One region of the Mesorhizobium sp. BR1-1-13 genome, then DNA from elsewhere that is predicted to be linked to it. Evidence: riboswitches for the same ligand, from Rfam matches in the RefSeq annotation. Region 1 holds a riboswitch; each other region holds the start of a gene.
What was found. Region 1 has a riboswitch for cobalamin ahead of LB533_RS12360 (CbtB domain-containing protein). Riboswitches for the same ligand answer to the same signal wherever they lie in the genome.
Positions count from the first base shown of each region.

Region 2: linked by a shared signal. The riboswitch ahead of LB533_RS29690 (aromatic ring-hydroxylating oxygenase subunit alpha) and the one ahead of LB533_RS12360 (CbtB domain-containing protein) in region 1 are both predicted to bind cobalamin.
Region 3: linked by a shared signal. The riboswitch ahead of bluB (5,6-dimethylbenzimidazole synthase) and the one ahead of LB533_RS12360 (CbtB domain-containing protein) in region 1 are both predicted to bind cobalamin.

Region 1 is NZ_JAIUIH010000004.1:343,024-350,453, forward strand. It holds gene cobU (bifunctional adenosylcobinamide kinase/adenosylcobinamide-phosphate guanylyltransferase) at 1-437, opposite strand, end outside; gene LB533_RS12355 (CbtA family protein) at 430-1,227, opposite strand; gene LB533_RS12360 (CbtB domain-containing protein) at 1,243-1,422, opposite strand; cobalamin riboswitch at 1,458-1,654, opposite strand; gene LB533_RS12365 (aromatic ring-hydroxylating oxygenase subunit alpha) at 1,789-2,958, shown strand; gene LB533_RS12370 (MFS transporter) at 2,962-4,161, opposite strand; gene LB533_RS12375 (DUF1624 domain-containing protein) at 4,393-5,394, shown strand; gene LB533_RS12380 (methyltransferase family protein) at 5,391-5,867, shown strand; gene LB533_RS12385 (MerR family transcriptional regulator) at 6,015-6,401, opposite strand; gene mgtE (magnesium transporter) at 6,526-7,430, opposite strand, start outside.
Region 2 is NZ_JAIUIH010000025.1:4,638-12,067, forward strand. It holds gene LB533_RS29660 (MBL fold metallo-hydrolase) at 1-431, shown strand, start outside; partial or broken gene LB533_RS29665 (DegQ family serine endoprotease) at 629-2,158, shown strand; gene LB533_RS29670 (hypothetical protein) at 2,093-2,263, opposite strand; gene LB533_RS29675 (molybdopterin-dependent oxidoreductase) at 2,256-2,867, shown strand; gene LB533_RS29680 (ferredoxin reductase) at 2,864-3,628, shown strand; gene LB533_RS29685 (hybrid-cluster NAD(P)-dependent oxidoreductase) at 3,763-4,863, opposite strand; gene LB533_RS29690 (aromatic ring-hydroxylating oxygenase subunit alpha) at 4,883-6,130, opposite strand; cobalamin riboswitch at 6,261-6,463, opposite strand; gene LB533_RS29695 (DUF680 domain-containing protein) at 6,943-7,140, shown strand; gene LB533_RS29700 (DUF680 domain-containing protein) at 7,211-7,417, shown strand.
Region 3 is NZ_JAIUIH010000002.1:211,395-218,824, forward strand. It holds gene LB533_RS05430 (hypothetical protein) at 1-242, opposite strand, end outside; gene dxs (1-deoxy-D-xylulose-5-phosphate synthase) at 391-2,328, opposite strand; gene LB533_RS05440 (pirin family protein) at 2,407-3,327, opposite strand; gene LB533_RS05445 (DUF2277 domain-containing protein) at 3,368-3,634, opposite strand; gene LB533_RS05450 (exodeoxyribonuclease VII small subunit) at 3,733-3,984, opposite strand; gene LB533_RS05455 (histone deacetylase family protein) at 3,988-4,914, opposite strand; cobalamin riboswitch at 5,037-5,217, shown strand; partial or broken gene bluB (5,6-dimethylbenzimidazole synthase) at 5,266-6,017, shown strand; gene LB533_RS05465 (TetR/AcrR family transcriptional regulator) at 6,103-6,708, opposite strand; gene LB533_RS05470 (MFS transporter) at 6,829-7,430, shown strand, end outside.

The sequences.
Region 1 (7,430 bases):
CCGGCGGCGTCGCGGAACCGGCGCGCCAGCGCATTGTCTGGCACGATGCCTTGTCCGACCTCATTGGATACCACGAACCAGGGCCCGCGCGGCCGCGACAGCATGTCAGCCAGCCGCCGGCATTCGCCCTCTACATCATGTTCGGCCAGCATGTGATTGGTCAGCCAGAGCGTCAGGCAGTCGATAAGCACCGGCTGGTCCTCCGGCAAGATCTCCAATGCACCGACAAGGTCGAGCGGTGCATCAATGGTCGTCCAGCCCTCGCCGCGCCGCGACCGGTGCAACGCGATGCGCTGCCGCATCTCGTCGTCATAGGCTTGCGCCGTGGCGATGTAGGTCCATGGCGAAGGCAAGGCCGTCATCAGCGTTTCGGCGTGCGCGCTCTTGCCGGAGCGCGCACCACCGATGATGAAGGTCAGTCTTCCGCGATCAGGCAAAGCTGTCGCGCAGACTCGTCGCGGTGCCGGTGAAGCGTCCACGCACCACGCCGACGGCAGCGCCGAGCACGAGCCAGAAGACTAGGTTGGTCACAGTTACCGCCACCACGAACTGATGATGCAGGCCTTCCGGAATCGGCGTCTCGAAACTGTCGGGCTGCGGCGCGCCGACAATATGCGGCGCGACGATCAACACCACGCCCAGAATCGCCAGCGGCAGCGATTTGCGGAAGGCGATCAGGGCAAGGCCGATCGCCGTTGCCGCCACCGTTGCCGTCCACCAGATCTGGCGCGGCAGAAGCTCGGCGGCAGGCATGGCCGGCAGTTCCGGCGGCAGGCCGAGGCCCGGCGCCAGCGTGAACACGGCAAAGCCGGCCAGTCCCCAGAACACGCCCTGGCGCCAGTTGCCGATGCCGCCGGCGAATTCCGAAACCGCGACCAGGACCAGCGCGAAGCCGATGCCGGTGACGATGTTGGCAAGCACGCTGAAGGCGAAACGCTCGAAGCCGTCGGCCGGCGCCCAGCCTTCCTCTTCAGCCGGAGCAGCTTCAGCGGGTGCCGGCGCCGCGGAGCTCATGGCGTTACCCGCCGGGGCGGCAGCGCTCATGGCGTTGTTGTCGGTCGCGGCCGGTGCGGTATGGTCATGGTGATGGCCGCCGCCGGCCTGTTCGTAGACTTCCGCCTTCAGGATCAACGGCACGGTGGCATAGGCCTGCATGCAGGCGAGAACGACACCGGCCACAAGCCCTGCGATCGCCGCGATGAACACGACGTTGCGAAACAGGTTCATGATGTCAAATCCCTATCAGTGGCAGGGAAACGCCATCGAGTGGCGATAGTCGTGCGCGGCATTGTGGACCGCGTCGATATGCGAGAAACCGACAAAGCCGACGACGAAAATGCCGAGCAGCGCCGCGAGCGCGAGTTGCAAGAGGCGCGACTGCGAGGAGATGGAGGCGCCGAGGGAGACGGAAGCGGTATTCATGTCTTGTCCTTTCACCCTCCACCCGAGGGCATCGAAGTCAGTTTCCTGTCGCCGGCAGGTCTCCTGGCTCGCGGATCAGCGCCCTTCCCCACCTTCCCGAAGAAAATCTTCAGTGGCATATGGAGAGGACTACCGCACACAGTTGCGGGGGCAGCCACGGCATTGGGCAGCAAATCCGCCCGCACCGCATTCCCTCTTGGCTCCAATCGGAACCGACGACGAAGGTGACTATAGGGAAAATCGCCGCATCCGGCAAACCAAATTCCGACGGCGACAAGCGCTTTAGCGCCGTCCGGCCGCTTGCTCCGCTGCAATTGACAATTTCCGTGGCCGGGTGTCGGCTGCCATCCTCACAGGAGGCCAGCCATGCAGCCCGTCCAGAGCCAGCACGCCCCCTACAACGGCCTCACCCGGGCCGAGCCGACATTGCCGTCCTCGGCCTATTGGGATGCGGCGGCCTACCAGCGCGACCTCGACGCCATCTGGTACAGGAACTGGCTGCTCGTCTGCCGTGGGGCCGACCTTGCCCAGCCGCTCGCCTTTCGCACCTTCCGCGTCGGCACCCAGGAGGTCGTCGTGCTGCGCGACGACACCGGCGAGCTACGCGCCTTCCACAACACGTGCCGGCATCGCGGCTCGCAGCTTTGCCAGGAAAGTGCTGGCCGGTTGAAGGCGCGGCTGATCACCTGCCCCTATCACGCATGGTCCTATTCGCTGCGCGGCGATCTCGTACGCGTGCCGTCGAAAACGCTGCCCGAAGGCTTCGACAAGGCGGACCATCCGCTCTATCGCGTCTCGCTGTCGGTCTGGCGCGGCTTCGTCTTCGTCAATCTGGCGGAAGATGCCGCCGGCTCGGCGCACTCATCCTTCGACCAGGCCTCCGGCGATCTCGGCAACTGGCCGCTGGAATCGCTGACATCAGGCCATGTGCTGCGCAAGGTGATGAACTGCAATTGGAAGATCTTCTGGGAAAATTTCAACGAGTGCCTGCATTGCCCCGGCGTCCACAAGGACCTGTCGCGGCTGGTTCCGATCTATGGCCGCGGCCTGATGGGCCGGCATGACGACCCCGAATGGACCCGCCATGCCGACAATGACGCGCCGGAATTTTCCGGCGGGCTGCGGGCGGGTGCCGAGACATGGTCGCGCGACGGCCAGGCGCATGGGCCGGTCTTTTCGGGCCTCACACCGGCCGAGCGCGCCGCCGGCCAGACCTACGCCACCAGCCTGCCCTCTATGTTCATCGTCGGCCACGTCGACTATGTCAGGTCAGTACGGCTGGTGCCGCTTGGCCCCGAGCAGACCGAGTTGACCGCCGAATGGCTGTTCGCGCCCGAGGCGTTGGCCGCCACCGACATCGACAATATCGTCGGCTTCGGCACCCAGGTGCTGGAGGAGGATGCCGCGATCTGCGAGGTCAACCAGAAAGGGCTGCGCTCCATGCGCCACAAGGCCGGCGTGCTGATGCCGGAGGAGTACGACCTTCACCGCTTCCACGACTGGGTGCGCGAACGGCACGCTGCGCTTGTGCCGTAAGCTTCACAGCGACTTCGGCAGATACCGCCAGGTGACATAGCCGCAGACCGCCGCAAGCAGGCCGAGCGTGACGAAAACCGAGCCGAGGCCAAAAAAGGCCAGCACCACTGAATAGACCAGCGGCGGCGTCAGTTCGGAAAAATCGAGATAGGTGCGGTAGACCGCAGCCATCTGCGCGCGCTCGTAAGAACGCACGGAGCGCATGAAGGCGGTCGAGCCCAGCGCGTCGAGCGCGATGGTGAAGAAGGCGCCGCATAGCAGGAAGGCGCCGGTGATGAGCGGCGCGCTTTCGCCGACGGCACCCGCCGCCAGCAGCATCGCCGACATGGCGAAATAGGCAAATGTCATGGTCCTGCGGCCGCCGAAGCGCTTGCCCGCCTTGCCCCAGAAAATCGCCATGAACAAAAGCGCGTTGCCCGCCGAAACCAGAATGCCGCCGGCCAGTTCGCCCTCGCCGGTGATGACCATGAACAGCGGTCCGTAGACGAAGAAGGTCGTCCAGAAGCAGGAGCGGCCGAAGGCGATCAGCCAGGCCAGCCTCAGCCTCGGCTGCGCGACGAAGCGGCCGATATTGGCCAGCGGATTGACCGGGCGCGTCTTGCCCGGCCGGATCGAGGGATTGTCGCCGAGCCGGTAGGTCCAGAACAACGCCAGCAGGGCCAAGGCGAATACGGCGACCGCGCCATGCGCGGCATAGATGCCGAAGCGCGTGTAGAGAAAGATGCCGAGCGTCGGCCCACCCGTCCAGGCAAACATCGACCACGCCATGCGCAGCGATTCGGCCTGCATGAAATCGGTCTTGCGGATGTGGTCCATGATGTAAAGGTTGAGCGTGATCGACAGCGCGCTGGCGCCCATGACACGGCATAGCATGCCGGCCAATTGCCCGGCGAGCGTATGCGTGACGAAGAACAACGAGCCGATCGCCAGCAGGCAGGCGCCCGCCGTGTAGACCCAACGCCGGGCGAAGCGCTGGATCAGCATCGGCATGAACAAGGTCACCGACAGGCCGAGCATCGCCACGATGGTGTAGAGGATCGAGACGATCTGCTCATTGTGGAGGATCTCGTAGGCCTGGATCGGGATGACGCTCGACACCGTGGCGCGAGCGAAGGATTCGACCGCGTAGAGCGAGGCGAAGGTGCGGGCATCCGCGGCCTTGAGGGCCGGTAGCCAGATCGGATGGCGCACATGCGTGGACATTGCTTCCCCAAAGCAGAATCACCAGCCAAATCTGCGGCCATCATTTCGCGACCGGTAACAGGAAACCGACGTGCCCCGGTTAAAACGAAGCCGGTCAAAGGCTTTCCCGTGCTGGCCTAAAGGGGTGCCTGATGCAGCGCCGGCTGACCGTCCGTATCGAAGCTCACGGCCTTCTTTTGTCCGGCGTAACCGTGATAGTCCTCGTGCGGGGCTGAATCAGATCGCGAGACCATGAGCATCCAGACGCCGACCATGCCCGCCGCGGAGTTGCCGAAGACCAAGCGCATCGTCGCCATCGACATGCTGCGCGGCATCGCGCTGATCGCCATGGCGAGCTACCATTTCACCTGGGACCTGGAATTCTTCGGCTACACCGATCCCGGCCTGACCGCCTTCGGCTGGTGGAAGTTCTATGCTCGCTGCATTGCCTCAACCTTCCTGTTCCTGGTCGGCGTCAGCCTGTATCTCGCCCATGGCAAAGAGATCCGCTGGAACGGCTTCTGGAGACGCTTCGCCATGGTCGCCGGGGCCGCGATCGCCATTTCGGTCGCCACCCGTATCGCCACACCGGATGGTTGGATCTTCTTCGGCATCCTGCACCAGATCGCGCTGGCGAGCCTGCTCGGGCTGGCATTCCTGCGCCTGCCGGCGCTGCTCACACTGCTGATCGCCGCGGCCGTCATCGCCATTCCCTTCTATTTTCGGCTGGAATCGTTCGATCACCCCTGGCTGTGGTGGGTCGGCCTTTCCGCGGTCAACCCACACTCCAACGACTATGTCCCGTTGTTCCCGTGGTTCGGGGCGGTGCTTGTGGGCCTCGGAGCGACCAAGCTTGCCTCCGGCTTCGGCGCCTTGGCGCGCCTGGCGGATGTGGCACCCGGGCGCTGGTCCAACCCGCTGGTCTTCATCGGCCGGCACAGCCTGGCCTTCTACGTGATTCACCAGCCGCTGCTGATCGGCAGTGTCTGGTTGTTCTCGCAAGTAATGCCCGCGAAGGTCGAACCCCCGCAGGTGAACTTTCTCAAGACCTGCCAGATCTCGTGCGAGCAGCAGCGCGACAGCAAGTTCTGTTCGAGCTATTGTGGGTGCATGCTGGACACGCTGGAGGGCGAGGCAACGCTTGATCGGCTCTACAAGAACGACCAGACCGCCGAATGGAGAGCGCATCTGGCGGACCTCGCCGGCACCTGCACGGCCCAGACCGACAGCAAGACGGAGGAAGGTGTCGAATGACCGAGACCCCGCCCAAACCTGGGCTGATACCGTGGCCGCCGCTGATCTACATCGCCGCCATCGCCATCAGCATCGCGCTTGGCCTGCTCTTTCCCCTGCCCTGGATCGGCGACCTCCTGGGCGACCTCCTCTACGCGGCCGGCTGGGTGGCGCTGTTCGGCGTCGCCGCACTCTGGTTCGCCGCCATCCGCACCATGATGCGAGCCAGGACCACGCTCAACCCCAACGCCGTGCCGGACCATCTTGTCACCTCGGGCCCATTCGCCGTCAGCCGCAATCCGATGTACCTCGCCAACACGCTGCTGTTGATCGGCGTCGCCTTCATCTCCGGGATCGTCTGGTTCCTGCCGCTCGCCTTCGTCGCCGCCTACGTCACGCAGAAGGTCGCGGTGGAAAAGGAAGAAAAGATGCTGGCGGCAAAGTTCGGCAAGAAATACCGCGACTATGCCAAGCGGGTGCGGCGCTGGATTTGATTGGAGGCTGGCTTGGCCGAAACCGCCCCTTCTTCGTCATCCACGGGCGAAGCAGGAGCGGAGCTCCGTCGCGGAGACCCGAGGATGACGATGTTTGGAAGCTTCGGCCAATCCCGAACGTTTCCTGTGGCCACTCACACAAGCCGCCTACGTATTAACCCCCAGCTCGACCAGCCGCTCGACGCAGGATTCCTCTGCCTGGTCCAGCTCTGCCAATGTCTCCTCGAGGTCGCGGCGCTTTTGCCTCAGATCCTCGCGCTTTTCCTCGATGCGCTTGATCATCAGCTTGAGTTGGCCGACCTCGCCGGGCGGTTCCTTGTACATCTGGATGATTTCGCGGATCTCGTTGATCGAGAAGCCGAGTCGTTTTCCGCGCATGATCTGCCGGATCAGGTGTCGGTCGGATGGACGAAACAGCCGCGTGCGGCCGCGCCGCACCGGCTGCACCAGCCCCTCGTCCTCGTAGAAGCGCAACGTCCGCGTCGACACGTCGAATTCGCGCGTCAGCTCGGTGATCGAATAATATTCCCGCATTCTCACCCCATAGCCGGAGACTGGCGATTGCTGCTCTCCGTCCGCCGCAGACCTGCCGGATCGGCCGCAGTCTGCCTGTCGCCGAGCCTCGCACGGCATTTACGTAAAAGTCAATTGAGCCGGATCAATGGACGCCGAACCACCACGTGGCAAGGCCGAGAAAGGCGAAGAAGCCAACGACGTCGGTGACCGTGGTGACGAAAACCGCCGAAGCGACCGCGGGATCGACCTTGAAGCGGTCGAGCAGCAGCGGGATCAGGATGCCGGCAAGGGCCGCAACGAACATGTTGATGATCATGGCCGCGGCGATGATGCCGCCCAGATTGGCATCGCGGAACCAGACGGCGGCGACGATGCCGATCAATATGGCGAAAACGATGCCGTTGATGAAGCCCACGCCCATCTCGCGGCGAATGATGCGGCCGGCATTGTAGATGTCGAGATCCCTTGTCGCCAGCGCGCGCACGGTGACGGTCATGGTCTGCGAACCGGCATTGCCGCCCATCCCGGCCACGATCGGCATCAGCACGGCGAGCGCCACGATGCGCTCGATCGTGTGGTCGAACAGGCCGATCACCGATGCCGCCAGGAAGGCGGTCAGGAGATTGACAAGCAGCCATGGAACACGCGAACGCGAGGTCGAAAAGATGCTGTCGGAAAGCTCTTCGTCGCCGACGCCGCCCATGCGCAGGAGATCTTCCTCGGCTTCCTGCTGAATGACGTCGACGACGTCGTCGATGGTCAGCACGCCGACCAGCCGCTCGTTCTCGTCGACGACGGCGGCCGACAGAAGGTCATATTGCTCGAACTCCCGCGCGGCCTCTTCCTGGTCCATTGTGGCCGGAATGGCGTGCCGCGTCTCATGCATGACCTCCTCGACCTTGACCGAGCGCTTGGTGCGCAGGATCTGGTCGAGGTCTATGGCGCCAAGCAGCTTGAAGCTCGGGTCGATGACGAAGATCTGGCTGAAGCGGTCGGGAAGGTTCTTGTCCTCGCGCATGTAGTCGATGGTCTGGCCGACCGTCCAGA
Region 2 (7,430 bases), on a different contig from region 1:
TGGATGAGGCGGCGACTTACGCCTACATGTTCCATGACCTCGACGGCGCCGTCTCGCGACTGCCGGTGCCGGGCTGGAAGGCTGCGGATTACAAGATTCCGCCAGCGCCGCTGACGCGCACCCTCGACGAGGGCGACGTCGTCGATCTCGGCGACCGCCGCTTCCGCGTGCTGCATCTACCCGGGCATTCGCCGGATTCGATCGCGCTGTTCGACGAAGCAGACGGCCTGTTCTTCAGCGGCGACGCCATCTATGACGACCGGCTGATCGACGACCTGCCAGACTCGGACAAGTCGGCCTATTGCCTCACCATGCGGCGCCTGCTCGACCTGCCGATCCGCATCGGCCATGGCGGTCACGGCCCGAGTTTCGACGGCGAGCGCATGCGCGAGATCGCCTCGGCCTATCTCAGCCGAGCGGCTAGTCCATAAGCCAGCTCTAAAATTAAATCTTCGTAAGGTCGCCCGAAAACCCTAAATCGGGCCAATCCGCGCCCTAGATGCTGGTTTGTCGATCCGGCCGGCTGCCATGCGCGGCGAGACAGGCAATCCGGCTGTCGACAGCCGACGGGTGTTTTTCCCCGAACCATCCGCGGCCCAAGTTCAACTCTCGCCCGGACAGAACGACCATGTCACCCATAAGCATTCTTCATAGACATCGCGTCGCGGCCCTGCTGGGCGCTGCGCTGATCATTTCTCCCATCGTAGCCTCCTTCGCCGAAAGCCCGAACGACGTCCGCAACGCCGTCGGTACGACACAGACTCCCGTAGCCGGCGTAACGGCCCCGAACGGCTCCTTTGCCCCTATCGTGGCAGCCGACAAGCCGGCCGTGGTGACGGTTACGACCGTCATGAAGGGGCAACCGGATGTCATGAGCGATGCCTCGCCCCTGGACGGCGGCGGCTCGCCTTTCGACGACTATTTCCGCCAGTTCTTCGGCGACCAGGGCATGCCCGGACCGAAAGCGCCACCGCAGCAGTCGCAGCGCGCCGAAGCGCTCGGATCCGGCTTTATCGTCGGCGCCGACGGCACCATCGTCACCAACAACCATGTCATCGACGGTGCGAGCTCGATCAAGGTGACGCTTGACGACGGTACAGAGCTTCCCGCCAAGCTGGTCGGCCGCGACGCCAAGAACGACCTTGCGGTGATCAAGATCAAGGCCGACAAGCCCCTGCCGACGGTGAAATGGGGAGATTCCGATAAGTTGATGCCGGGCGATCAAGTGCTGGCCTTCGGCAATCCGTTCGGCATCGGCACCACGGTCACCTCAGGTATTGTCTCGGCGCGCGGCCGCGATCTCCACAGCGGGCCGTTCGACGATTTCATCCAGATCGATGCGCCGATCAACCACGGCAACTCTGGCGGTCCGCTGGTCGATGTGAGCGGCAACGTCGTGGGCATCAACACCGCGATCTATTCGCCCAATGGCGGCAGCGTCGGCGTTGGCTTCGCCATTCCGTCCGACCAGGCGCAAAAGGTGGTCGCCAAGCTGATGAAGGGCGGCGAAATCGAATACGGCTATCTTGGCGTCCAGATCCAGCCGGTGACCCAGGACGTTGCCAGCGCCATAGGTCTCGATCACCCCGGCGGCGCATTGGTCTCCTCGGTCACCGAGGGCTCGCCGGCGGCCGCGGCCGGCATCCAGACCGGCGACCTCATCACCGGCTTCGCCGGCCAGGAGATAAAAGACCCCAAGGACCTGTCGCGTGCCGTCGCCGATGTCTCGCCCGGCAAGAAGGAAACGCTCGACGTCTGGCGTAATGGCAAAGCCATGCAGCTTTCCGTCGACGTCGGCCGCAATGGCGACGATGCGCAGACCGCGTCGGTATCTGGTGATTCCGGCGCGCCGGGAAACGGGCAGGGGGCCCGCTTGCCGGCGATCGGGCTCGGCCTGATGGACATCACGCCCGATATTCGCCAGCAGATGAACCTCCCCGACAACCAGCGTGGCGCGGTGGTCGCCGCCGTCAATCCCGACAAGGCCGCGGCGGCTTCCGGCGTCCAGCCCGGCGACATCATTATCGCCGTCAACCAGATGCCGGTGAAGAGCGCCAGGCAGGCCACGCAGGCGATCGCGCAGGCCGGCAAGTCAGGCCGCAAATCGGTGCTGCTGCTGGTGGAACGAGGCGATGCCCAGATCTATGTCGCCGCGCCCATCAAGATTCAGGTTGCCCGCCACCGCGTCTTCGAGAACACTGCGCAAGGCCGACACATGGCCCGACATCTGGGCCCGATGCAGGGGAATTGCCGCAATGGTCACGCGAGGTTTCTTTTCAGGTCGGCGTCCACCGACGGATGGCGACGCGCGCATCCCGCCCGGCCAATATCTCGAGCAAGGATTTCCGGTGCTGTCGGCGGGGCCGACGCCGCGCCTGCGCACCGAGGATTGGTCGTTCACGCTGAAGCACGGGCCGCGCCCGATCAAGAAATGGAATTGGGCCGAGTTCAATGCGTTGCCGCTGACCAAGATGACGCGCGACATCCATTGCGTGACCGCCTGGACCAAGTTCGACACGCTCTGGCAGGGCGTGCTGGTCGACGATATCCTTGCGGATGCCGGCATCGAGCCGCCGACCGCCTTCACGCTGGCGCTATCCTTCGACGGTTACACCACCAACGTGCCGACAAAGGATCTCACAACCGGCAAGGCGATGGTGGCGCTGCTCTACGAAGGCAAGCCGATCACGCCCGACCATGGCGGCCCGGCGCGGCTGCTCGTCCCGCATCTCTATTTCTGGAAATCGGCCAAATGGCTGAACGGCCTGCAGTTCACAGAACGCGACGAGCCCGGCTTCTGGGAGCTGCGCGGCTATCACATCTATGGCGACCCCTGGCGCGAACAGCGCTACACGGACGATCCATGAGCGAGGTGCCGTCGGCACAATCACCCGGGCAAACACTGTCGCCCTGGCAGACAGCCAGGATCGTCCGCATGGAAAAGCGCACGCCGCGTGTCACCAGCTTCTTTTTCCAGCCGTCGCGGCCGTTTGCCTACCGGGCCGGACAGCATGTCGATGTCAGGTTGACCGCGCCTGACGGCTATCAGGCGCGCCGCGCCTATTCCATCGCCTCCGCGCCGGAGGTCGGTCCGGTGATCGAACTGGCGATCGAAAGGCTCGAAGACGGCGAGGTCTCGCCCTTCTTCCACGAGGTCGCCGCGGTCGGCGACGAGATCGAATTGCGCGGCCCGCTCGGCGGACATTTCATCTGGCCCGATGGTGATGAGCGACCGCTTCTGCTGGTCGGCGGCGGTTCCGGCGTCGTGCCCTTGATGTCGATGGTCCGCCATCGTGCCGCGCAGAAGTCGACGATGCCGGTCATCCTCGTCTTTTCGGCGCGGCTGTGGGACGAAGTCATCTTTCGCGACGAGCTGATCGGCCTCGACGATCGCGACGACGGCTTCGGCCTTGTGCTGACCCTGACGCGTGAAGCCGCGCGCCGGCCGACGGATTATTCGCGGCGGATCGACGTCGCCATGATGATACAATCCATGGCGCGGCTGCGCCGCCCGCCCGGCCTCGCCTTTGTCTGCGGCTCCAACGCGTTCGTGTCCGCCGCCGCCCAGGCGCTGATCGATGCCGGCATTCCAGCGGCTATCATCCGGACGGAGCGCTACGGCGTCTGAGATCTCCGGCTGCCGCCGCTCCTTGGGTGCAGCGGCGCGCAGATGGGGTTGTCGGCCGTCCCACAGCCTTGCAGCAGGAAAGGATCAAACACTTGACCCCTCCTTGCAAGAAAGAGCGGCCAGGCCAGCGGCTCTCAGGCCTCGATGTCAAGCGCCGAGAGCGGCTTGGAGCAGCAGGCGAGAATGAAGCCGTCCTCGATCTCATGATCGAGGATGCCGCCATTGTGGCTCATCTCGACCTCGCCTGAGAGCTTCTTGACTTTGCAGGTTCCGCACAGGCCGAATTCGCATGCGGCGGGGATTCTGACTCCCGAGGCGCGCGCCGTCTGCAGCACCGTCTGGCCGGCGACGCATGCGGCATCGACATCCGAAATCGAGAACCGGATCGGCGTCGCGGCTTCGACAGGAATGGCTGCGCCGTCTCCAGTCGGCGAGGCGAACGGCGCCGGGATTTCCTCCACCAGCGGCGCTGCAAAGCTCTCCTGATGGTATCTCGCCATGTCGAAGCCGGCGGCTTCGAGCATGCCGCGCACGGCACGCATGAAGGGGTCGGGGCCGCAGCAGAAGATTTCGCGCTCTCGGAAATCGGGCGCCAAAATCGGCAGCCGGATGGCATCGATGCGGCCCATATGGCCGAACCAGCCCTCCCGGCTCGACCGCTCCTCGATCATGAAACCGAGCGACAGGCCGGGCATGTGGCTGCCGAGCAATTCCAGCTCCCTGCGGAAGATGATCTCTTCGGGGCGGCGGGCGCAGTTGACGAAGCCGACATCGGTCCATGGCGCGCAGTCATTCAGCCAGCGCAGCATCGACATCATCGGCGTCACGCCGGAGCCGGCCGAAATGAACAGATATTTGGCCGCCGGGTGGCTGTGCAGCGAAAAGTCTCCGGCCGGCCCATACGCCTTGACGTGCGAACCAGGCCTCAAATGGTCGAACATCCAGCGCGTGCCAGTGCTGCCGGCCTGCGCCTTCACCGTCACCGCGATCGAGAACGGCCGCGAAGGCGAAGACGACAGCGTGTAGGTGCGCATCAGCAACCCATCCGCTGTCGGCAGTTCCAGCGTCACGAACTGGCCCGGCTTGTAGCGGAACCAGGTCTGGTTGTCGGAGCGGAAGGTGAAGGTCTTTACATCAGGCGCCTCGTCGCTCACGCCGATCACTTCCAGCACCTGGAGCCTGTCGTTCCAGGGCGCCATCTGATCGAGATGGCGATAGAGGCCGAGATCCGTCATCGCATTCATCCCTCACCTCTCAAGCAACGCTGCGCAGGGCCGGCCGGCCGTCTTCGGCGAGCCGCGGACCGATGAAACGCGCGTACCAGTCGACGAACTGGAGGACGCCGCCTTCGTGCAGTTCGGAATAGGGACCGGGTTCATAGGCCGGCGACAGGATGCCGAAGGCGTTTTCCTCGACGATGCGGCGGTCCTGGTCGTTGGTCTCGGTCCAGACATGGGTGAGTTCGGCGAGGTCATAGTCGACGCCCTCGACCGCGTCCTTGTGAACCAGCCATTTGGTCGTCACCGCGGTCTCAGTGGCGCTGATCGGCAGCACGCGGAAGGTGACGGCGTGGTCGCCGAGGATGTGGTTCCAGGTCGTCGGATAGTGATAGAGCAGCAACGAGCCGATGCGGTCGGTGGCAACGCTGTCGGACAGGTTCTTCTTGACCGCGCGTTTTCCCGTCATCGTGTAACTGACGGCATCGCGCAGCAGCGGCGCGCGGGTGGCACGGTATTGTCCGGCCGGGTCGATGCGGAACTCGCTCGGCAGGCCGGCGGCCTCGCATTTGGCCCAGTGCGCCAGCATCTCCGGGTCGCTGTCGGCGCCTTGCACGCCGGTCACGGTCGGCGCCTCAGGAAAGGTCTTGCAGAGCTCCGGATGGTTGCCGGCGCAATGATAGCATTCGCGGTTGTTTTCCCAGACCAGCTTCCAATTGCCCTTCTCGACGATGGTGCTCTCGAAGGCGACCTTTGCTTCGCGCAGCCGGTGCGGCGCCAAATAGGGTTCGATCATCGTCCGCATCGGCGCGAAATCCGCCGGCTCGTCGGCGAGGCAAATGAAGATGTAGCCGCCGACGCTTTCGCAGGCGACCGGCTTCAGGCCGAACTGGCTCTTGTCGAAGCCCTCGGCCATCTGCCTGGCGAACAGCAGCCTGCCGTCCAGTTCATAGGTCCACTGATGGTAGGGGCAGACGAGCTTCGCCGCCGTGCCCTTGTCGGTGTTGCAGACGCGGCTGCCGCGATGGCGGCAAGAATTGTGGAAGGCGTTGATGTTGCCCTTCTGGTCGCGCACCAGCACGACAGGATAGTCGCCGATCTGCACGGTGATGAAGCTGCCGGGCCTGGGCAGTTCGCAATCATGGCCGATGAACAGCCAGTCGCGGTACCAGATCAGCTCCATGTCGAGCTTGAAGTAATCGGCGTCGGTATAGAAGGGCTGCTCGAGTGAGAAGCCGTCCCTGCGGCCTTGCAGCCGTTTCAGCATGTCGTTGCGCGCATCCATGTCCTGTCCTCGCATTGAAGTCCTGTCCTCACATTGAAGGACTGAACGGAGGGGAGAGAGGAAGGATCAAGCCGCGCGCCGGCTTGCGCCGGACATGCACCATCCGCCTCTTGACCGCCCGCCGCGATCAGTCGAGTCCAACATCTCAGGCTGGTTTCCGGGCTCTGGAGCTGTCCTTGCGGACTGTCGCGACACCTTCCCAGGCCTTTGCCCAGTGGTCTCCCGTTGCGACCTGAACTCCACCACCGTTGCGGGGGCAGCGCCGGATTCTGACCGGCTTCCCAATTCTCCGCCTCGTCGTCACGCGGCGGCACCTGAGATGGCAGGATCTAACCATGATCGCCGACTTGTCGTCGGCATGAAAACGACATCGCATCCATGCCGCGCGACACGCATGGGAAACGGTGCGGCCGTCGTTGAAGGGGCAGAAAGGCTCGGCTCGCCGCCTCGGAATTCAACTCGTGGCGGACCAAAAAAGGTTAACAGTTTCGAAAAGTGACTATTAGCGTCCACTAAAATCGAACCGAACGGTTCGTTTCTGTTGACGATGCGTGCAGGACGGTGTGAACACTGGGCCTTCGACACAGTTGGTGATCGCACGGTCTGTTAAAATAAGTACTTGATAATAAAGGGAAAAAAACGAATGTAGAAGGCCTTGGCACAATTTCAAGTAGTGGAAACTTGGTCCACACGGAAAAACTTCGTGATTGGAAATGGCGCCATGGCTTTCCCACATCGGGGCTGTCCGAACGACGCGATTTCCTCCCAAGACACGCCGCTAGACGGACGGAAAAATACTGGAGTATCAAAAAATGAAAAAGATCATTCTCACTGCCGCCGCCCTTCTGGCTGTTTCCGGCAGCGCCTTCGCTGGTAGCGACCACTATGGTTCGAATGCCCCTGCGGCCACCGCCGTCGACAGCTCGTACACCGCTTCGACCAAGAAGTCGGAACCGGCTGCCCAGACGCCTGTCCAGGGCGCCGATCGCAACCTCTTCGGCAACAACTAAATAGCCGATCTCCAGTTGACGGCGGGCCTTCCGCCGTCCTGGCGGAATTTGAGAATTCAGGAGACTTGAAATGAAGAAGATCATCCTTGCTGCCGCCGCCGTTCTGGCCGTTTCGGGCAGTGCTTTCGCCAGCAGCGACAACTATGGCTCCAATGGCGCCAACCAGCCTACCGTCACCTCGACCGACAGCTCGTACACCGCTTCGACCAGGAAGTCGGAACCGGCTGCCCAGGCCCCTGTTCAGGGTGCCGACCGTAACCTCTTCGGCAACAACTAACAGCCGATCTCCA
Region 3 (7,430 bases), on a different contig from region 1:
CCGTCATCCCCGTTGCCTGACGCCTGCTCACGTGAATGCTCGACCGGGACAGCCGGCACTGGCGCGGCGTCCGGCACCAGTTGCGGCACCTGCTTGTAGGAAAAGCCGCCCCTGATATCGCCCATCTTGCCGGCGACTATACCCGCGGCCGCCCTTTCGAGATTACGGTCGTATCGCGTCTCTGCGGCAGCCGGTACGACCATCACGGCTAAAACGGCCGTGCCGTACAGAAACGTCCTCATTCCAATTGTCTCCCTGCCTGATGCGGATCTAGCAGGGCGCCGTTCAAAAATGACCAAGAGACACGGTAATCAAACCGCCAAACAGCAGCGTAAACAATGTGTTATTACAAATAGCCGACAAACCGATCCAGAGGTTTGAGACTTTGATTCAGGCGCGCTGGGCGCGGACCGCCTGCCCGAGGGCGGTGAAAACCGTATGGACGATGCCGGCGGCATCGAGACCGGCATCGGCATACATCTTTTCCGGCTTGGCGTGGTCGGCAAACACGTCCGGCAGCACAAGCGGGCGCACTTTCAGGCCGCTTTCCAGCAGGCCCTCATGGGCGAGGAACTGCAAAACGTGACTGGCGAAGCCGCCGATGGCGCCCTCCTCCACCGTGACCAGAACCTCATGCGAGCGGGCCAGCCGGCGGATCAGGTCCACATCGAGCGGCTTGGCGAAGCGGGCATCGGCGACGGTGGTCGAAAGCCCGGCCGCGCCCAGTTCCTCGGCCGCGACCAAGCAATCCTGCAAGCGCGTGCCGAAGGACAGGAGCGCCACCTTGCTGCCTTCCCTGACGATGCGGCCCTTGCCGATTTCGAGCACCGAGCCGCGATCGGGCATGTCGACGCCGACGCCATTGCCGCGCGGATAGCGGAAGGCGATCGGGCCGTCATCGTAGGTTGCCGCCGTGCGCACCATGTGGCGCAGTTCCGCCTCGTCGGCCGCCGCCATGACGACGAAGCCCGGCAGGGAGGCCAGGAAGGTGGTGTCGAAGGCGCCGCAATGGGTGGCGCCGTCGGCGCCGACGAAGCCGGCGCGATCGATCGGGAAGCGCACCGACAATTTCTGGATCGCCACGTCGTGCACGACCTGGTCGTAGGCACGTTGCAAGAAGGTGGAATAGATCGCCGCGAACGGCTTGTAGCCTTCGGTGGCGAGGCCGGCCGCGAACGTCACCGCATGCTGCTCGGCGATGCCTACATCGAAGGTCCTGGCCGGAAACACTTCGCCGAACAGGTCAAGCCCGGTGCCGCCCGGCATGGCGGCGGTGACGGCGACGATGCGCTCGTCCTCCTGGGCCTCCCGGATCAGGCTTTCGGCGAACACCTTGGTGTAAGCCGGCGCGTTGGCCGGAGCCTTGGCCTGCGCGCCGGTGATCACGTCGAACTTGTTGACGCCGTGATATTTGTCGGCCGCGGCCTCCGCCGGCGCGTAGCCCTTGCCCTTCTGGGTGACGACATGGATCAGCACCGGGCCCTTGCCATTATCACGGACATTTTTCAGCACCGGGATCAGATGGTCCAGATTATGACCGTCGATCGGGCCGATGTGGTAGAAGCCGAGCTCCTCGAATAGCGTGCCGCCGGTCACGTAGCCGCGCGCGTGCTCGACGGCCCTGGTGATGGCGCGATCGGCACGCTTGCCAAGATACGAGGTCAGTTTCTTGCCGAAGTCACGCAGGCCGACATAGGCCTTGCCAGAGGCCAGGCGCGCCAGATAGGCGCTCATGGCGCCGGTCGGCGGCGCAATCGACATGTCGTTGTCGTTGAGAATGACGATCAGGCGGGCATCGAGCGCGCCGGCATTGTTCATCGCCTCGTAGGCCATGCCGGCCGACATGGCGCCGTCGCCGATGACGGCGATGACATTGTTGCGGCCGCCGGCAAGATCGCGGGCCGCCGCCATGCCCAGGCCGGCCGATATCGACGTCGAGGAGTGGGCGGCGCCAAACGGATCGTATTCGCTCTCTGTGCGGCGGGTGAAGCCGGAGAGGCCGCCCTCCTGGCGCAAGGTGCGGATGCGATCGCGGCGCCCGGTCAGGATCTTGTGCGGATAGGCCTGGTGGCCAACATCCCAGATCAGCCGGTCATCGGGCGTGTTGAAGACATAATGCAGCGCCACGGTCAGTTCGACAACGCCAAGCCCGGCGCCGAGATGACCGCCGGTGTGCGACACCGCGTCGATCAGTTCGAGGCGAAGCTCCGATGCCAGTTGCGGCAATTCGCTTTCGGAAAGCGTGCGCAGCTCGGCCGGGATGCGGACCTTGTCGAGAAGCGGCGTATGCGGCGTTGCGTTCACGGGTAGGCCCAGGCTTCTGTTCATGCGGGGGATAGGCCGCCGTCAGGCGAAAGTAAATGCCTGTCAAATGACGCGGAAGGCACGGCCCTGTCGTCGATTTCCTCAGCCTTCCGGCAGTGGAATGAACTCTTTCTCATCGCCGGGAACGATGTCGAAGCGGCCGGTCTTCCATTCTTGCTTGGCCTGTTCGATGCGCTCCTTGGAGGACGAGACGAAATTCCACCAGATGTAGCGCTTCGAGCCCAGCGAGGCGCCGCCGAACAGCATGAAATGGGCACCGGCCTGTGAGGCTACGACGATCTCGTCGCCGGGCCGGAACACCAGCAGCCGTTCGGCCGGAAACACGTCGCCGGAAATCGAGACCTCGCCTTCCAGCGTGTAGATGGCGCGTTCTTCCGCGTCGGCCGGGATTTTGACGCTGGCGCCCGGCGCCAGCCTGAGGTCAGCGTAAAGCGTCTCGGAATCGGCCCGCACCGGGGAACGCAGCCCCTGGAAATCGCCGATGACGACGCGGCCACCGACGCCTTCCGCGTCAATGTCGGGAAGCCGCGCGACAGCGGTGTTCTCGAACACCGGCGCCACTTCCTCCTTGCCGTCCGGCAGCGCCAGCCATGTCTGCAGGCCCGAGACCGACATCGGCGCGCCACGCAGTTCTTCCGGCGTGCGCTCCGAATGGACGATGCCGCGGCCGGCGGTCATCAGGTTCACGTCACCCGGCTCGATCACCATTTCGGTGCCGAGCGAATCGCGATGCCTGATCCTGCCATCGAACAGGTAGGTGACCGTCGACAGGCCGATATGCGGATGCGGCCGGACGTCGAGCGCCTGACCGGCGCGCAGGATGGCAGGCCCCATGCGGTCGAAGAAGATGAAGGGACCGACCAGCCGCCTTCTGGCGGTCGGCAAGGCACGGCGAACCTGAAAACCGCCAATGTCCTTGGCGTTCGGAATGACCATCAATTCGATCTGGTCGCTGGCAAAGGCGTCGCCTATTTCGGGGTCCTTCCCGGGGAAGAAGCTCATGAACTCTCCTTGTCAGCGGTCGATGGCTGCTTTGGGCAGATCAGGCAAAGCGGATCGCCGCCTTCGCCCGCAGCTTGGCCGCAACCTCCTCGCGATTGCGCGGATGCTGGTTGGTTTCAAGCGAATCGAGAAGCTCGCGCGCCGACGCCGCGATAGCCTCGACGGCATGGTCGAAGGCATGCTGGTTCTGCTTCGAGGGCCGCGTCGTTCCGCTCAGCTTGCGGACGAACTGAAGGGCTGCATCGCGCACCTCGTCATCGGTTGCCGGCGGATCAAAATTGAACAGGGTCTTGATGTTTCTGCACATCGCTTCCGTATCTCCTCTTGTCCTGGAGCCGTTTCAATCGGGACGCGTTCTATCCTCAATCATGATCGTGTCAAAAACCAGAGAGACGGCTGCATGCCTCAATCCGCGTCCAGCGGCTCCGTCCCGATCGGCTTGCCGTCGCGGGACAGCCTGATCTTCTCCACCTTGTCCTCGGCCGCCTTGAGCAGCCGGTCGCAATGCACCTTCAGCGCCTCGCCGCGCTCGTAGATCCTGATCGACTGGTCGAGCGGCACATCGCCACGCTCCAGATCATCGACGATCTTCTCCAGCGCGTCGAGAGCCTGTTCGAAGCTCATCGCCTTGACGTCTTCGTTGGTTTCACCAGCCATCATTCATCCTTTCATCAGTCGCCCGACATGGGCGGCGACCGAAAATGCCAATCCTTGCAGATCGTAGCCGCCCTCGAGCAGGCTGACGAGCCGGTTGCCGCTGTGGCGCGCCGCGCGCTGCATGAGTTGGCCGGTGGCCCAGTCGAAATCATCCTCGGTCAGGTTGATCTCGGCCAGTGGGTCGCGATGATGCGCGTCGAAGCCGGCCGAAATAATGATCAGGTCGGGTGCAAAATTGTCGAGCGAGGGCAGCACGCGCGACAGGAAGGCGTCGCGGAACGCCTCGCTGCCGGTCTGCGGCGCAAGCGGCGCGTTGATGATGTTGCCGGCGCCGGTTTCGTTCTTTGCTCCGGTGCCCGGGTAGAGCGGCATCTGGTGGGTCGAACAATAAAGCACGGACGGATCGTCCCAGAAAATATCCTGCGTGCCGTTGCCGTGATGCACGTCCCAGTCGACGATGGCGACACGTTCGATATCGTGTTTGCGCTGTGCATAACGTGCGGCGATGGCCGCCGTGTTGAACAGGCAGAAGCCCATTGCCGTCGCTTTCTCCGCATGATGGCCGGGCGGCCGGGCGGCGACGAAAACGTTGTCTGCCCTGCCGGCAAAGACGTCGTCGACGGCGGCATTGGCGGCGCCGATCGCGGTGATCGCCGCTTGCCAGCTCTTCGGGCTGGCCGTTGTGTCGGCATCGATGCGGGCGATGCCCGTCTCGGGAATGGCGGCGCGTACCCGCTCGACGAAATCCCCGGGATGCGCATAGAGAATGGTGGCCTCGTCGCCTTGTGGCGCCTCGAGGCGGTCGAGCGCGGCAAAAGCCTCCTCGTCGAGCACGCGCTCGATGGCGCGCAAGCGGTCCGGCCGCTCCGGATGGCCGGGTGGCGTGATGTGCTCGAGGAAGATCGGATGGGTGTAGAGACGAGTGGCCATGCTCCCTATCTAGTGCCCCGGCGCGGCGATGGCCATGCGTTGCGGCCTGATGGCTGGGGAAAATCGCGCCTGCGTCCATTCGCGTCGCCGCGGGCGATTGGCGGCGCGGAGGCTTCGTCGTAAAGTCCCGGCCACTGCCTGGTGCCCGCCGCGAGCGGGAGAATCGGGAACACGGTTTGATACCGTGGCGTGCCCAACGCTGTAAGGGGGACCGCGCCGGTAAATGCCACTGTCGATGACGGGAAGGCGCCGGATGCGGGTTGATCCCGAGCCAGAAGACCGGCCTGGCAGGCATCGTCATCCGCATGGTCAGGCGGACGGCAGTTGATTGCAATCGCAAGGGGACAAGCGATGCCGGACGAGATGACCATCCCCGTGGGTGACGGATTCGACCAGATGGCGCGCGATGCGGTCTACCGCGCCATGTTCACGCGGCGCGATGTCCGCAGCCATTTTACATCAGAGGCCGTCGATGACGAGGTGCTGGCGCGGCTGCTGCTTGCCGCCCATCACGCGCCATCGGTCGGCTTCATGCAGCCATGGAATTTCATCGTCATTCGTGGCACCGAACGACGGGAACAGGTGCGCGCCCTGTTCCTGGCGGCGCGCGAGCAGGAATTGCCCGCTATCGAGGAAGAGCGGCGGGCGCTCTACCGCAAGCTCAAGCTGGAAGGCATCTGCGAAAGCGCGCTCAATATCTGCATCACCTGCGACCGGCGACGCTCACAGGGTTCACCGCTGGGACGCTGGCACAATCCCGAGATGGATCTCTACAGCACGGTCTGCGCGGTGCAGAATTTCTGGCTGGCGGCACGCGCCGAAGGGGTCGGGGTCGGCTGGTCAGCATTATCGAGGCGCAGGCGTTGAAAGACCTTCTGTCGATTCCCGAGCATGTGACGCCGGTGGCCTATCTCTGTGTCGGCCGCGTCTCCGAGTTCGCGCCGAAACCGGACCTCGAAACACATGGCTGGGGTCGACGACTGCCGCTGCCCGAGCTGATCATGAGCGAGACGTTTTGCGGACAGGGCGAAGTGCCGCTCAAGTCAACGATCGCCCGCCTCAAGGCGGCAACACGGGAAAAATCTGGCAAACCCTTGATTTGATTGCCGACACGGCATGCGCAGCGCTGCCGGCGGCCTGCGCCTTGTCCTGAGCATCTGAACCTGGAAGCACCTCGGCTATCCGCCTTCAGGCGGCTCCGGTATCCTTCCTCAACAATCCTTCGAGCAGTTGCTTGAATGCCGCTACCACGGTCTTTGATGTCGCTTCCGGGTCGTTCGAATTGGCGATCCGCTGCGCCGCCTGACTGCTCGCCCCGTTGATTAGCCGCGCCGCGGTCTCAGGGTCGACGCTTGGGACCACCACCCCGTCCCCTTGCAGCATCGTCAGATGATCGGTCATGGAAGCGACGCAGGCATTGGCGTTCGGCCATTGCGCGGGGTCCCCCAGCACGGCCGGACCGTCCCGGAACATGATGCGCTGGATTTCCGGCTCCAGCGCCATTTCGATGTAGCTCGTGCATTCGTCGACGAAGCTTTGCCAGCGGGTCGGTGCTTTCGCTGCAACCTCATTCACCCGTGCCGCCATCTCGGCGTCGATCTCGGCGATGACCGCCTGCAAGAGCCCCTTCTTGTGGCCGAAATGATGATAGAGCGCACCGCGCGTCAGTCCTGCCGATGCGGTGAAATCGTCCATCGACGCTTCGGCATAGCCGATCGTTCCGAAGGCATGCCGGGCCGCGGCAATCAATTTGGCGCGGGTTTCGGCGATCATTTCCTTGCGAGGCTTGTGCATTTCTTCTGGCCTTATGCACATACGTTCCGTATGCCAATTGACATACGCAGCGTATGATCTATCTAGTGTTCATACGCATCGTATGTAATTTCCGAATCGCCTTTTGTCGAGGAACGGACCATGCAAAATCCCTACTCCGAGATCTTTCGATCCCCTGGCGCCAAGGGCTTTGCCGCTGCCGGCTTCATGGCGCGCCTGCCGATCGCCATGGCGCCGATCGGCATCGTGGCGATGCTGTCGCAGACGCGTGGCGAATACTGGCTGGCGGGTGCCGTCTCGGCGACATTCGCGCTGGCCAACGCTTTCCTGGCGCCGCAGATCTCCAGGCTGGTCGACCGCCTCGGCCAGACACGGATCGTCGTGCCCACCACCATCGTCTCCGTGGCGGCATTCCTGCTGCTGATTGCGTCGGCCAACCAGGATTGGCCGGTATGGACATTGTTCGTGTCGGCGCTGCTGGCCGCGGCCATGCCCAGCATGCCGGCAATGGTGCGCGCGCGCTGGACCGAGCTTTTTCGCGGCCGGCCGGAGATGAACACCGCCTTCGCCTTCGAATCGGCGGCCGACGAGCTGGTCTATATCGCCGGTGCGTCGCTGTCGGTGGGCCTCAGTGCGGCGCTGTTTCCGGAAGCAGGCATGCTGGCGAGCACTTTGTTTCTCGCCTTGGGCTCCATAGCGTTCATTCTGCAGCGATCGACCGAACCAAGAGTGCGGCCGGCGGA